3 regions of the Arthrobacter sp. V1I7 genome follow, and region 1 is predicted to be linked to each of the others. Evidence: predicted binding sites of a transcription regulator. Region 1 holds the regulator's gene; each other region holds the start of a gene.
What was found. Region 1 encodes HrcA, which represses chaperone genes, less so after heat shock. Its sites were predicted from a motif close to TTNGCACTCGNNNNNNNCGAGTGCNAA; they were not measured.
Positions count from the first base shown of each region.

Region 2: the regulator HrcA is predicted to act here: its motif matches at 2,598-2,624, upstream of QFZ69_RS04585 (FmdB family zinc ribbon protein).
Region 3: the regulator HrcA is predicted to act here: its motif matches at 2,281-2,307, upstream of groES (co-chaperone GroES).

Region 1 is NZ_JAUSYS010000001.1:1,922,619-1,926,892, reverse strand. Features, by position in the region: gene QFZ69_RS08995 (16S rRNA (uracil(1498)-N(3))-methyltransferase) at 1-316, opposite strand, end outside; gene dnaJ (molecular chaperone DnaJ) at 319-1,446, opposite strand; gene hrcA (heat-inducible transcriptional repressor HrcA) at 1,532-2,545, opposite strand; gene QFZ69_RS08980 (DUF3097 domain-containing protein) at 2,773-3,621, shown strand; gene QFZ69_RS08975 (DUF4870 domain-containing protein) at 3,738-4,157, shown strand; gene hemW (radical SAM family heme chaperone HemW) at 4,249-4,274, opposite strand, start outside.
Region 2 is NZ_JAUSYS010000001.1:957,424-961,697, forward strand. Features, by position in the region: gene QFZ69_RS04575 (DUF4011 domain-containing protein) at 1-1,105, shown strand, start outside; gene QFZ69_RS04580 (Flp pilus assembly protein CpaB) at 1,303-2,136, opposite strand; gene QFZ69_RS04585 (FmdB family zinc ribbon protein) at 2,253-2,510, opposite strand; gene QFZ69_RS04590 (5-formyltetrahydrofolate cyclo-ligase) at 2,649-3,287, opposite strand; gene galU (UTP--glucose-1-phosphate uridylyltransferase GalU) at 3,399-4,274, shown strand, end outside.
Region 3 is NZ_JAUSYS010000001.1:934,447-938,720, reverse strand. Features, by position in the region: gene groL (chaperonin GroEL) at 143-1,753, opposite strand; gene groES (co-chaperone GroES) at 1,830-2,126, opposite strand; gene QFZ69_RS04510 (hypothetical protein) at 2,364-2,717, opposite strand; gene QFZ69_RS04505 (class I SAM-dependent methyltransferase) at 2,774-4,036, shown strand; gene QFZ69_RS04500 (shikimate 5-dehydrogenase) at 4,062-4,274, opposite strand, start outside.

The sequences.
Region 1 (4,274 bases):
CCAGTTCGGTGGCGGTTTCGGCCGCCTGTTCGTCCCGGTTGCCCTTCGCGAGGGCCTGCACCAGCACCAGCCGGATGTCCGGCCGCGGTTCCGCGTTCAGCCGGGCGCACTCCACCGTCAGCTCGCCGGACGCGACGGCGGCCACGGATCCCGTGAGCCGCTTGCCGGCGCCGTCTGCGATATCCACCGTTTCACCCACGGCGAGGCGCTTTACCGTGACCGCGTGGCGGGCCTCAGGGCCGTCCAGGACAAAGAGGGAACCGGGGACCTGCTGGTCCAGGGTTCCCGGGGCGGTGAAGAAGACCGGGTTGCTCACCGCTACAGGTTACCGAGCCGGTCCCGGAGCTTGGCGAAGACTCCGCCGCCCGCAGCGAGCTTTCCTTCGGTGAACTGTTCGCCGCGCAGTTTCGCCAACTGCCGGAGCAGGTCCTCCTGGGCGGCGTCGAGCCTCGCCGGGGTTTCGACCTGAAGGTGGACCTTGAGATCGCCGCGGCCGTAACCGCGCAGGTGGGTGACGCCGAGTCCGCGCAGGGTGATGACCTCGCCGGACTGGGTGCCGGCCTTCACGTCGATTTCCTGCTGGCCGTCGAAGGTGTCGAGGGTCAGTTCGGTGCCGAGCGCGGCGGCCGTCATCGGAATGTTCAGGCTCGCGTGCAGGTCGTCGCCGTCGCGCACGTAGCTGGCGTCGTTGTTGACCCTGATCTCCACGTAGAGGTCGCCGGCGGGGCCGCCGGCGGGGCCCGCCTCGCCCTGCCCGGAGAGCTGGATGCGGGTGCCGGTGGCGACGCCGGCCGGGACCTTCACGGTGAGGGTCCGGCGGCTGCGGATCCGGCCCTGGCCGGCGCACTCGTTGCAGGGATCCTTGATGACGGTGCCGAAGCCTTCGCAACTGCCGCAGGGTGCGGTCGTCATGACCTGGCCCAGGATGGACCGGACGGCACGTTGGACCTGGCCGCTGCCGCCGCAGATGTCGCAGCGCACCGGGTGGGTGCCTGACCGGCAGCAGGAGCCCGCACAGGTGGGGCACGTGACGGCGGTGTCCACTTCGAGCTTCTTGTTCACGCCGAACACCGCGTCGCGGAGCTCGATCCGGACGCTGATCAGCGCATCCTGCCCGCGGCGCACCCGGGAGGAGGGACCGGCCTGGCCGCCGGCGCCGAAGAAGGTGTCGAAGATGTCCTGGAAGGCGAAGCCCTGGCCGGCGTAGCTGCCGCCGCCGAAGCCGTTATCGGTGCCGTTCTCGTTGCCGGTGGTGTCGTAGACCCGGCGTTTCTGCGGATCGGAGAGGACCTCATAGGCGTGGGTGACGGCCTTGAAACGGTCTGAAGCGTCGTCGCCCGGGTTCACATCGGGGTGCAGGGTCCGCGCAAGCTTGCGGTAAGCCTTCTTGATCTCTTCCCCGGTTGCTTCGCGGGAGACTCCAAGAACGTCGTAGTGGCTGCTCAAAGTTCGTATCTCTTCCTGGTTGTACTGCCTGTTTGGGGGCAAGAAGTCTGGTCAACAGCGGCACGTCGGCCTGCTGCGTGGACGGTCAGGGCCCGAGGATCCGGGAAAGGTAGCGGGCCACCGCACGGACGGCGGCCATCGTGGTCGGATAGTCCATCCGGGTCGGACCCAGCACGCCGACCTTCGCGGTGGCGTCCGGGCCGTAGCCGGTGGCCACCACCGAGGCCTCGGCGAGCCCGTCGTAGGGGTTCTCCCGGCCGATGCTGACGGTCACCCTGCGGGGATCCGCCGCCATGTCGCTGAGCAGGCGGAGCATCACCACTTGCTCTTCGAGGGCTTCCAGCACCGGGCCGATGCTCAGCGGAAAGTCCACGTTGGAGCGGGCCAGGTTTGCCGTGCCGGCCATGACGATCCGCTCTTCGCGGCTGCTCGTGGCCACTGCTTCGAGACCCCGGGCCAGCGCCTGGGCCGCGGTGCGCCGTGCCGGCGGGCAGCTGGCGATCACGGACTGCAGTGACTGCGGCAGCAGGTTCAGCGACGTCCCGGACAGGCTGGCCAGGAACCGCGTCCGGAGTTCCGCGACGGCCTCGTCCGGAAGGTCCTGGCCGACGTCGATCACCCGCTGCTCCACCTTGCCGGTGTCCGCAATCAGGACCACCAGCACCTTCCGTGGTGCCAGCAGGACGAATTCGACATGCCGGACCTTGGCGCGGCTCAGATGCGGATACTGCACGACGGCGACCTGGTTGGTCAGCTGCGCAAGGAGCCGCACGGTCCGGTCCAGGACGTCGTCCAGGTCGTCGGAACCTTCCAGCAGGGCCTGGATGGCCCGGCGTTCCGCCGGAGAGAGGGGTTTGACGGCGGAAATCTGGTCCACGAAGAGCCGGTAGCCCTTGTCCGTGGGAATCCGTCCGGCGCTCGTGTGCGGGGCCGTGATGAGGCCTTCGTCTTCCAGCGCTGCCATGTCATTGCGGATGGTGGCGCTGGACACGCCGAGGTGGTGCCGTTCCACGAGGGCTTTGGAGCCAACGGGTTCGCGGGAATGGACGTAGTCCTCCACGATGGCGCGCAGCACTTCCAGTTTGCGTGGTTCGCTCACGCTCCACCTCCAATCGGCTTTCCCGCATACGGTGCCGCCCGGTCCGGCCGCGCCTGGCTGGCGGTCCGCAGAGAGCAGGGTTAGCACTCGACATGCCTAAGTGCTAACCAGTCTAATATGAGTCGCCGCGTTGTTAGCATTGGATTCGCTCCAGGCGTTGTTCCCGGGGCGGGTGTTTTCGGGCACAGCCCGCCGTGTCACTCCAAGCGCAAGGCAGTGTGTAACAGATGTCGTACCAGAACTGGGGACCGCAGGACCTGTCCGCCCCCGCCAAGTCCCGGCTGCCCGAAGTCCCGGTGGAACGCGGGATGGTGCTTGAGGAGGTCCAGTCCGGCTGGGTCGGCGCCGTCACCCGGGTCGAGAAGTCCGGCGGGATGCATGTGGTGGCACTGGAGGACCGCCGCGGCAAGTCGCGGTCCTTCCGGCTCGGCTTCGGCTTCCTGCTGGAGGGCCAGCCGGTCCGGCTGATGCCACCGGCCCCAAGGCCGGCCCGGGCCCCGGCCGGAGGCCGCACCGCCTCCGGATCGGTCCGGGTCGACGGCCAGCGCGCCCAGGTGGCCAAGGCCAGCCGCATCTGGGTGGAGGGAAAGCACGACGCCGAGCTGGTGGAAAAGGTCTGGGGCGACGATCTCCGGGTGGAAGGCATCGTCGTCGAGCCGCTGCACGGCATTGACGACCTCTCCGCCGCCGTCGCGGCGTTCCACCCTGGCCCCGGACGCCGCCTCGGCGTACTCGTGGACCATCTGGTGCCCGATTCCAAGGAATCCCGGATCGCCGACGCGGTGATGGCGACCCCCGGCGCGGCCGGGAACGTCCTGATCGTCGGCCATCCGTACGTGGACGTCTGGCAGGCCATCCGGCCCGCGGTTCTGGGAATCGAGAAGTGGCCGGTGATCCCCCGCGACACGGACTGGAAAACCGGCATCCTGACGGCCTTCGGCTGGCCGCACAGCACGAAGGAGGATATCGGCCTGGGCTGGCAGAAGCTCCTCGGCGCCGTCCGCAGCTACGCGGATCTGGAGGCCTCCCTGCTGGGCCGCGTGGAAGAGGTCATCGATTTCCTGACGGTTCCATGAGGTCCCGATCCTTGATTCGGCCTCCGAGCAAGTATTCTGGGATCGGCGGCTGCGCATCCGGCGCGGCCCCGCAGCTCCAGGCAACGACGCATCACAGCAATCCGAAGGACGAAACCGTGGCAGATGACGCACGCGAACACACGGGCAACCAGGCCGGCCATGGCCAGCCCCCGTACCATGGCGTTCCCGCCAACGCGCTGCCGCTGACGGCCAGCGAGGATCGGCAGTGGGCCACGCTCGCGCACTTCGGCGGCATCCTCGGCTGCGTACCTTCACTGCTGATCTACCTGATCTTCAAGGACCGTGGCCCGTTTACGGCGCAGGAGTCCAAAGAAGCCCTCAACTTCACGCTGCCGCCGACGATCGCCGCCGTGGTCGCGAACCTGCTGGTCTTCGTCCCCGTGGTGGGAAACATCTTCGCGGTCCTCGCCACGGTGATCTGGATTGCGGTCACCTGCTTTTCCGTCGCGGCGGGCATCCACGTCAACCGCGGCCAGCCGCACCGCTACGACTTCAACCTGCGCTGGATCAAATAGCGCGCAGGGCGCCGCAGCGGCGCAGTCCGGCGCGTAGGTCCGGCCTCCAGCGGCCCTGTCTGGTCAGTCCGGTCTGCTGAGTCCGGCCCGGTCAGTCCGGCAGGATCCTGCGGACCA
Region 2 (4,274 bases), 970 kb from region 1:
TGTCCTCAGCTGCTTCCGGCCGGAGGATCTTGACGTGACCCGGCTGAGCCATGGAGCCGTGGACTTCTACGAACTGCTGGACCGGGAAATAACCGGAAACTCCGATCTCGGTAGCCCCGCATCGCGGGCGGCCGCCAGCGAGCAGGCCCTGGGCGCCGACCCGCTCGTTGCCGATCTTGGTGACCGGCTCCGGGCCCGCGGCGCCCGGGTCTGGCACCAGTACGACGGCGTCCTCAACATGGTGGCCGCCGCCGACCCCCTGCAGACGATCGGGCAGGACGACGCCGAGATCCCGCGGCCCGTGGCGATCGAATCCGACGGAACCGAACAGTACCGGCGGATGACAGTGCGGGAACGCAGCAGGCTCCGGCCGCAGCAGCTGGAGCGGCTGGGCTGGCGGTACATGCCACTATGGACCATCGAGGTGTTCACCGACCCGTCCGCCTGTGCTGACCGGATCGGCGGGTACCTGGGCCTGGAAAAGCCGGTGGCGTCCAGCCGCCACCGGTCCTCGCCGGGCTTCTTCGACGACGACGTGGAACATCTGGCCGTCAACGATGCGCAGGCCACGGCCGCGCAGGCCACGGCGGCGCGGTCCGCGTCCGCGCCGGATACGTCCGCGCCGGGTACTGCCGCGCCGGTTGCCCCCGCTTCTTTTGCCGCAGGGACAGCAACCAACGGCTTACAGGATGGAGAGCAGCAGCAAGCAGCAGCAATAGTCATTAAGGAGGCCGACCGCATGAGCGCAGACGGCGACATTCAGAACACCAGCACCCCGGAATCCGGTCGGGCCGGCAGCGCCGGGGCCGACGCGGACTTCGCCGAAGCGGACTTTGTCGGCGCGGGAGTTCGCGACGAACGGGGCGCCAACGACGCTCGCGCCGAACAGATCGCCGCCGAACAGATCGCCGCCGAGGCGGGCGCACTCGCAGCGGAGGCGCCGGGCAGCGTGGGCGTGCCCGCTCCGGCGGGCAGCAGCGTGGTGGCCGCCGACGTGCTGCCGAACAAGGCGGCTGAGGACGACCCGCGGCGCTGGGGCGACCGGCCCGACAGCTACGACCATGATTCCTGGCTGCAGGAACAAAAGCCCCCGCACTGGGGCTAGGACCCGCCATGGACGGCGGCCCGTCCAGCAAAGACGGCCTGCCCAGAAAAGTACCGGCCCAGCAAAGTACCGGCCCAGTAAAGTACCGGCCCAGCAAAGACGGCCGGCCCAGCAAAGTGCCCGGGCCCAGCAAAGGCGGCGGCCCAGCAAAGTGCCCGGGCCCAGCAAGGGCGGCCGGCCCAGCAAAGACGGCCGGCCTAGCCGGGTGCCGGCGCGACGAGGACGAAGAACAGCTTTCCTTGGGTGGAGGCGCCGGCCAGCCGCCGGGACTGTTCGGCGTCGGCTGCCACGACGATGAGGCCGTCCGTCTCCGAGTCCCCAAGCCACTGGGCCGCCTTGCCGCCCTGCGTGGAGGTCCACAGCACAGGCACGCCGGCGGCCAGCACTTCGGACGTTCCCGGCTGGTCAAAGCCGTTGTCGCCGGACATCACGACGTTGATCAGTTGGCCGGGGGAGACCAGCCGGACGGAGGACGGGTCCGCCATCCGGAGCGGCACGGCAGCCGAGCCAGGGGGATTTCCTGCCAGCAGGCCGGGACCCAGCAGCTGTGAGTCGGAGATCAGTTGGCCCTGTCGCAGGGGTACGGCCAGTTGCTTCCCTTGGAGCGACGCACCGTCGCTGAAGCTGCCGCCGGGCAGCAGACCGGGTGGGATGTTCAGGACCACCAGGTCGGCGGCGCCGAGGGTCTTGCCGGCCGGCAGATCCCGGGCAGCGGCGAGGGCGCCAACAGTATCGTCCGGCGCGGGCGTGAGTTGTTGGACGGTGATCCCGGCGGCGATGCACAGCAGCAGGGCCACTGTCAGCCGCCGGTTCCGGTTCAGCCAGCCCATCAGGCCGTTGCGTCCCCGCAGCCCGCCCGGACCGCGGGCGCGCGGTGGACTTCCGGGGTGCGGGCCGTAGCTGAGGGGGCCATAGGCACGCGGACGCGGTGAACGGCCGCGCGCAAGGATGAAACCCCTGCGGAAGTCTGCGCTGAGAGGCTGCGCGAGGAAAATCCCGTGCGGACGAATAAAGCTAACGGCGGTGGCCATGCCGCCACGCTATCCCCGAGCGGGACGGGCAGACAGGCGCCGAGATCCGTATGTGGACAAGCCGCACGGCGGACAGTCTGCCGGAATAGCAGCAGACCCCGGCCGGGGGCGATTGGTCAGCCCGCGGCGGCAGGAGCGGGAGCAGCAGGAGCGGCCGGGGCCGCGGCGGGCGCCGACGAGACAGTGCTGCCCTTGGCGTCCCGGGAATCCGTCCGGTAGAAGCCGGAGCCCTTGAAGACAACGCCTACGCTGTTGAACTTCTTGCGTAGTGTTCCCTCGCACTCGGGGCAGGAGCTCAGGGAGTTGTCGGTGAACGACTGCACGATCTCGAAGGCGTGGCTGCAATCCTTGCAGGCATATGCATACGTGGGCACTGGAAAATCCTCCTGTGGGACAAACGAGCAGGTCCCGTGCTGGCCGGTCCGGTCACTGCCGGTATGTCTACCGACGGTTTCCGTCCCTTAGCAGTCGCAGGGCCTGAGTGCTAATTCTATCATCCCGGGATCGTGGCTTCAGAGCAGGCGGACGAACCCGCCCGGCGTCAGGGCGGACGGCACCCTGCGGTCAAAAGACTCCACGGGGATGCTGCCCGCGGGCAGGACCTCGCCGTCATAGACGACGGCGATTGCGGGGAGCGGCGGAAGTGGTCCGGCGCCGTCGGCCGGTTCGGACCCGCCCGGGAAAAGCGAGTCCAGCGTCGTCAGGAATTTGTCGTAGTAGCCGCCGCCCTGGCCGATCCGGTTACCGGAGAGGTCGACGGCGGTGGCCGGCAGGAAGATGCCGGCGGCGGACCGCATGATCTCAGGGCCGCAGGGTTCGCCGACCGGTTCCCGGATCGGGGCAAAGCGGCTGCGGACAAAGGCGGACGTCGGCGTCCAGTACACCCAACTCAGGTTGATTCCCGGTTCGCACACCGGCAGCAGCACCCGGTGTCCGGCGTCGTGCAGCGCCGACAGCAGGGGGAGGGATGGCGGTTCGGTGCCGACTCCCAGGTAAGCCGCGAACGTCCCGGGTTGCCCGCCCGCCACCCTGTTGGCCCACGTCAGGCCGTGATGCGCGATCGCTGTACCGGCGGCGTCGAGAGCTGCCGGCCCCAGTAGTGCCCGCCGCGTCCGGTGGACCGCACGGATCTGTTCCTTTGTTGCCTTCATGACGCGGCCTTCCACCTGTATGCACCCCGATCCGCGGCCGCGGCCCGATCCGCGCCCATCACCCGCTGTAGAGAATTACCGAATGTTTAATACCTCCGTTAGATTAGTCGGGTGACTACACCCAACGCTTCCGTCCGTAAGGCCGTCATCCCCGCTGCGGGCCTCGGCACCAGGTTCCTTCCGGCCACCAAGGCCATGCCGAAGGAAATGCTTCCCGTCGTGGACAAGCCTGCCATCCAGTACGTCGTCGAGGAAGCCGTCAACGTCGGCCTGAGCGACATCCTGATGATCACGGGCCGCAACAAGCGCGCGCTTGAGGACCACTTCGACCGTGTCCCGACACTTGAGGCCACCCTTGAAGCCAAGGGGGACATCGCCAAGCTGGAATCCATCCAGGCCACCAGCAACCTCGGTGACATCCACTACGTGCGTCAGGGCGATCCCCTGGGGCTGGGCCACGCTGTCCTGCGCGCAAAGCAGCACGTCGGCTGCGAACCGTTTGCTGTGCTGCTGGGCGATGACCTGATCGACGCCCGCGATGAGCTCCTCAGCACCATGATCGAAGTCCAGGCCAAGACCGGCGGATCAGTTGTTGCCCTGATCGAGGTGGACCCTTCCCAGATCAGCGCCTATGGCTGCGCCGACGTCCAGGAGATCCGGGGCGAAGACTACGTCCGCATCAACCACCTCGTTGAAAAGCCCAGCGTCGAGGATGCCCCCTCAAACCTCGCCGTGATCGGACGCTACGTCCTCCACCCGGCCGTCTTCGAAGTCCTGGAAGGTACCGCGCCCGGTCGCGGCGGTGAGATCCAGCTCACCGACGCGCTCCAGTCGCTCGCAGCCGGTGACGGCGAAGGTTACGGCGTGTACGGCGTCGTCTTCCGCGGCCGCCGCTACGACACCGGTGACAAGCTCAGCTACCTCAAGGCCTGCGTGCAGCTCGCCTGTGACAGCGATGACCTCGGTCCCGGCCTGCGTGAATGGCTG
Region 3 (4,274 bases), 990 kb from region 1:
AATCACAGGGAATGCCGCGGGCTCTTCCGGGCCCTGCCGTTCCCGGGGCCGATAAAGCGGAAGGGCCGGACCAGCTTTGTGCTGGTCCGGCCCTTCCTGGTGTTCAGAATGCTGCGGCGCCGGCAGGCGCCCGCGGCCCGCCTTAGTGCTGGTGGCCCGCGTGCTGCTCTTCGTCGGCCGGCTTCTCGACCACGAGGGTTTCCGTGGTGAGCACCAGTGCCGCGATCGAGGCGGCGTTGCGCAGTGCTGCACGCGTCACCTTGACCGGATCGATGACGCCGGCAGCAATCAGGTCTTCGTAGTCGCCGGTCTTGGCGTTGAAGCCCTGGTTGTTGGCGGATTCCGCCACCTTGGCAACGACGACGTAGCCGTCGAAGCCGGCGTTCTGCGCGATCCAGCGCAGCGGCTGGGTCAGTGCGCGGCGGACGATGCCGACGGCAGCGGCCGCGTCACCTTCGAGCGCCTGGACGGCAGGATCCTCGTCGAGCGCCTTGAGGGCGTGGATGAGGGCGGCGCCGCCGCCGGCCACGATGCCTTCTTCGAGGGCAGCGCGGGTGGAGGACACTGCGTCCTCGATGCGGTGCTTCTTTTCCTTCAGCTCGACCTCGGTGGCAGCGCCGACCTTGATCACGCCGATGCCGCCGGCCAGCTTGGCCAGGCGTTCCTGGAGCTTTTCCTTGTCCCAGTCCGAATCGGTGCGGGTCAGCTCGGCGCGCAGCTGGGAGACCCGGGCTGCGACGTCCTCGGCCGAACCGGCGCCGTCGACGATGGTGGTGTTGTCCTTCGTGACGGTGATGCGCCGGGCGGTACCCAGCACCTCAAGGCCGACGCTGTCCAGGCTGAGGCCCAGTTCCGGTGAGACAACCTGGGCGCCGGTGAGGGTGGCGATGTCCTGCAGCATGGCCTTGCGGCGGTCACCGAAGCCCGGAGCCTTGACGGCAACGACGTTCAGCGTGCCGCGGATGCGGTTGACGATCAGCGTGGAGAGTGCCTCGCCGTCGACGTCTTCGGCAATGATGAAGAGCGGCTTGGAGCTCTGCAGCGCCTTTTCCAGCAGCGGCAGGAATTCCTGCACGGAGGAGATCTTGCCCTGGTTGATCAGGATCAGCGCGTCTTCGAGGACTGCTTCCTGGCGTTCCGCGTCCGTGACGAAGTACGGGGACAGGTAGCCCTTGTCGAACTGCATGCCCTCGGTGAGGACCAGTTCGGTCTGCGTGGTGGAGGACTCCTCGATGGTGATCACACCATCCTTGCCGACCTTGCCGAAGGCCTCGGCCAGGAGCTCGCCGACCTCGTCGCTCTGCGCGGAGATGGAGGCCACGTTGGCGACCTGGGTTCCCTCGACCGGACGGGCGTTCTCGAGCAGGCGGGCGGCGACGGCCTCGACCGAGACCTCGATGCCGCGCTTGATCTGGCCCGGGGCGGCGCCGGCCGCAACGTTGCGGAGGCCTTCCTTGACCAGGGCCTGTGCCAAAACTGTGGCGGTGGTGGTGCCGTCACCGGCGACATCGTTGGTCTTGGTGGCGACCTCCTTGGCAAGCTGCGCGCCAAGGTTCTCGTAGGGGTCGTCCAGTTCGACTTCACGGGCGATGGTGACGCCATCGTTGGTGATCGTGGGGGCGCCCCACTTTTTGTCCAGCACGACGTTGCGGCCGCGCGGGCCAAGCGTCACCTTGACCGTGTTGGCGAGCTTATCGATGCCGGCTTCAAGCGACCGGCGGGCAGCGTCGTTAAACGCAAGCTGCTTTGCCATGGTTTTGTCCTTTCAAGACAGAACCCCGCGCAACGGACCCGTCAAAGAAGGATCGGCGGCGCGGGGTCCAAGAGAGTTACTTTACGACGATCGCCAGAACGTCGCGGGCGGACAGCACGAGGTACTCGGTGCCGCCGGTCTTGACTTCGGTTCCGCCGTACTTGGAGTAGATGACAACGTCGCCGACGGTGACATCGATCGGAACGCGGTTGCCGTTGTCGTCAATGCGGCCGAGGCCTACTGCGACAACTTCACCTTCCTGCGGCTTTTCCTGCGCGGAGTCCGGGATGACCAGGCCGGAAGCCGTGGTCTGCTCGGCTTCGAGCGGGCGGACAACAATACGATCCTCAAGAGGCTTAATAGAGACCGACAAGGACCTCTCCTATTCGTCAGCAAATTCGTGGACTTTAAAGCTGTTGTGCCATGGCGTACAGACCGTCGTCGCGGTGCCGGCAGCAGCCAGGCTGTGGAGCTTCAGGTGTTAGCACCCTCCTAGGGAGAGTGCTAACGACGACTCTATGTAATGGTTAGCACTCGGTCAAGGCGAGTGCCAGAAATACGTCGCAGGTGAACGCGGGGCCGGTACCACGACACGGCGGGCGCCCGTAACCTACTGTCCGCCGAGATCCTCGAAATCCACGTCCTCGCCGTCTTCCCCGGCGTCGTTCCGGCCCGGAGCATTCCGGTCCCGGTAGAGCAGGAAGCCGCCGGCGGCGGCGAGCGCCAGGCCGACGATCAGGAAGATGGTACCGCCGATCCGGGCGGCGGCGTAGCTCTCGCGGATGGAGCGGGCTTCGTCGGTGGCGTCCTGCACGTCTTTGCCACCCACCGAGTAGACGGTGGCATTGAAGGAGTCAAGGAAGAAGATAATGACCAGTAGCGCCCCGCAGACGACGGCGGTCACGAGGCCCGCGACCAGCGCCGGCCGGGCGAACCTGCTGGTTTCCCTGCCGCTGTCATCCATGCCGTCCAGCCTAGCCGTCGCGTCCGGGCAGCGGCGCCTGAACTACGCTTGATGCCATGGCTGACGCACCGCAGGACCAGATCGCCCCACTCCTCAATCCCGAAGGCTGGGAACTGCTGGCGTCCCTGGGACCGTACCGGGAGGATGAGGCATTCCGGCTCAACGCCTCGCTCCGCAAGGCCGGCCACTCCCCCGAACTGGTTTCGGCGGCGCTCACGCAGTCCCGGCTCCGGACCAAGGCCGAGGCCAAGTTCGGTGAATTCGCCCGGCAGATGATCTTCACCCAGGCGGGGCTGGAACAGGCCACCCGGCTCACGGTGGCGGCCCGGCACGCGCAGCGCTTCGCGGAGGCCGGAACCGGGCACGTGGCGGACCTTGGCTGCGGCCTGGGTGCCGACGCGATGGCGCTGGCGTCCCTGGACATCCGGGTCACCGCGGTGGAGAAGGATGAGACCACGGCAGCCTGCGCCACCATGAACCTGATCCCGTTCCGGAACGCCACCGTGGTCCATGCCGACGCCACCGCCGTGCCCCTGGCGGGAATCGACGGCGTCTGGCTGGATCCCGCCCGCCGCACCACGTCCACCTCCGGGACCAAACGGCTCTGGGATCCGGAGGACTTCTCCCCGCCGCTGTCCTTTGCGGAATCCCTGGCCGGTTCCGGTCTCGCTGTCGGGGTGAAGATGGGTCCGGGAATGCCGCATGACGCGGTGCCCACGGGCTGCGAGGCGCAGTGGGTCTCGGTCGGCGGGGACGTCACCGAGGTCGCCTTGTGGTTCAACTCCGTGCGGCGTCCCGGCGTCCGGCGTGCCGCCTTGCTGCTCGGACCGCAGGGCGCCGCCGAACTGACCAGCGCCGAGGAGTTCGATGGCGGCCCGGCAGCCCCGGTGGGCCCCGTCGAGGGATATCTCTATGAGCCCGACGGCGCCGTCATCCGCGCCGGGCTGGTGGCCGACGTCGCCCTCCAGTTGGGCGGGCACCTGGTGGACGAGCACATCGCCTACATCTGCGCACCGGAACAGGTGGACACGCCGTTCGCCCGGGCGTACCGGATCCTGGAAGTGATGCCCTACAACGTCAAAGCGCTCAAGGCGTGGGTCAAGGACCGCGGCATCGGCGTGCTGGAGATCAAGAAACGCGGCACCTCGGTGACGCCCGAGGAGCTGCGCAAGCAGCTCCTCCCGGGCGGGAAGAACACCGCCGGCAAGAACACGGGCGGGAAGAACACCGCCGGCAAACACAAGAGCAAAAAAGCGGCCACCCTGGTCCTCACGAGGATCGGCGAGGACCGGGTGGCCATCTCGGTGGAGCCCGTCTAGAGGCCCTTCCTGCCGGGCGGTCAGGCTACTGTGCCCGCATGAAATCCTCGGCGGCACGGACCTGCTCGGCGCTGGGCCGGATCCCGGTGTACAGCACGAACTGCTCCAGCGCCTGGATCGTGGCCACCTCGGCGCCGGTGATCACGGTCTTGCCGGCGGCGCGGCCGGCTTTGACGAGCGGTGTTTCGGCGGGCAGTGCAACGACGTCGAACACCACCTTCGCGGCGTCCACCGCGTC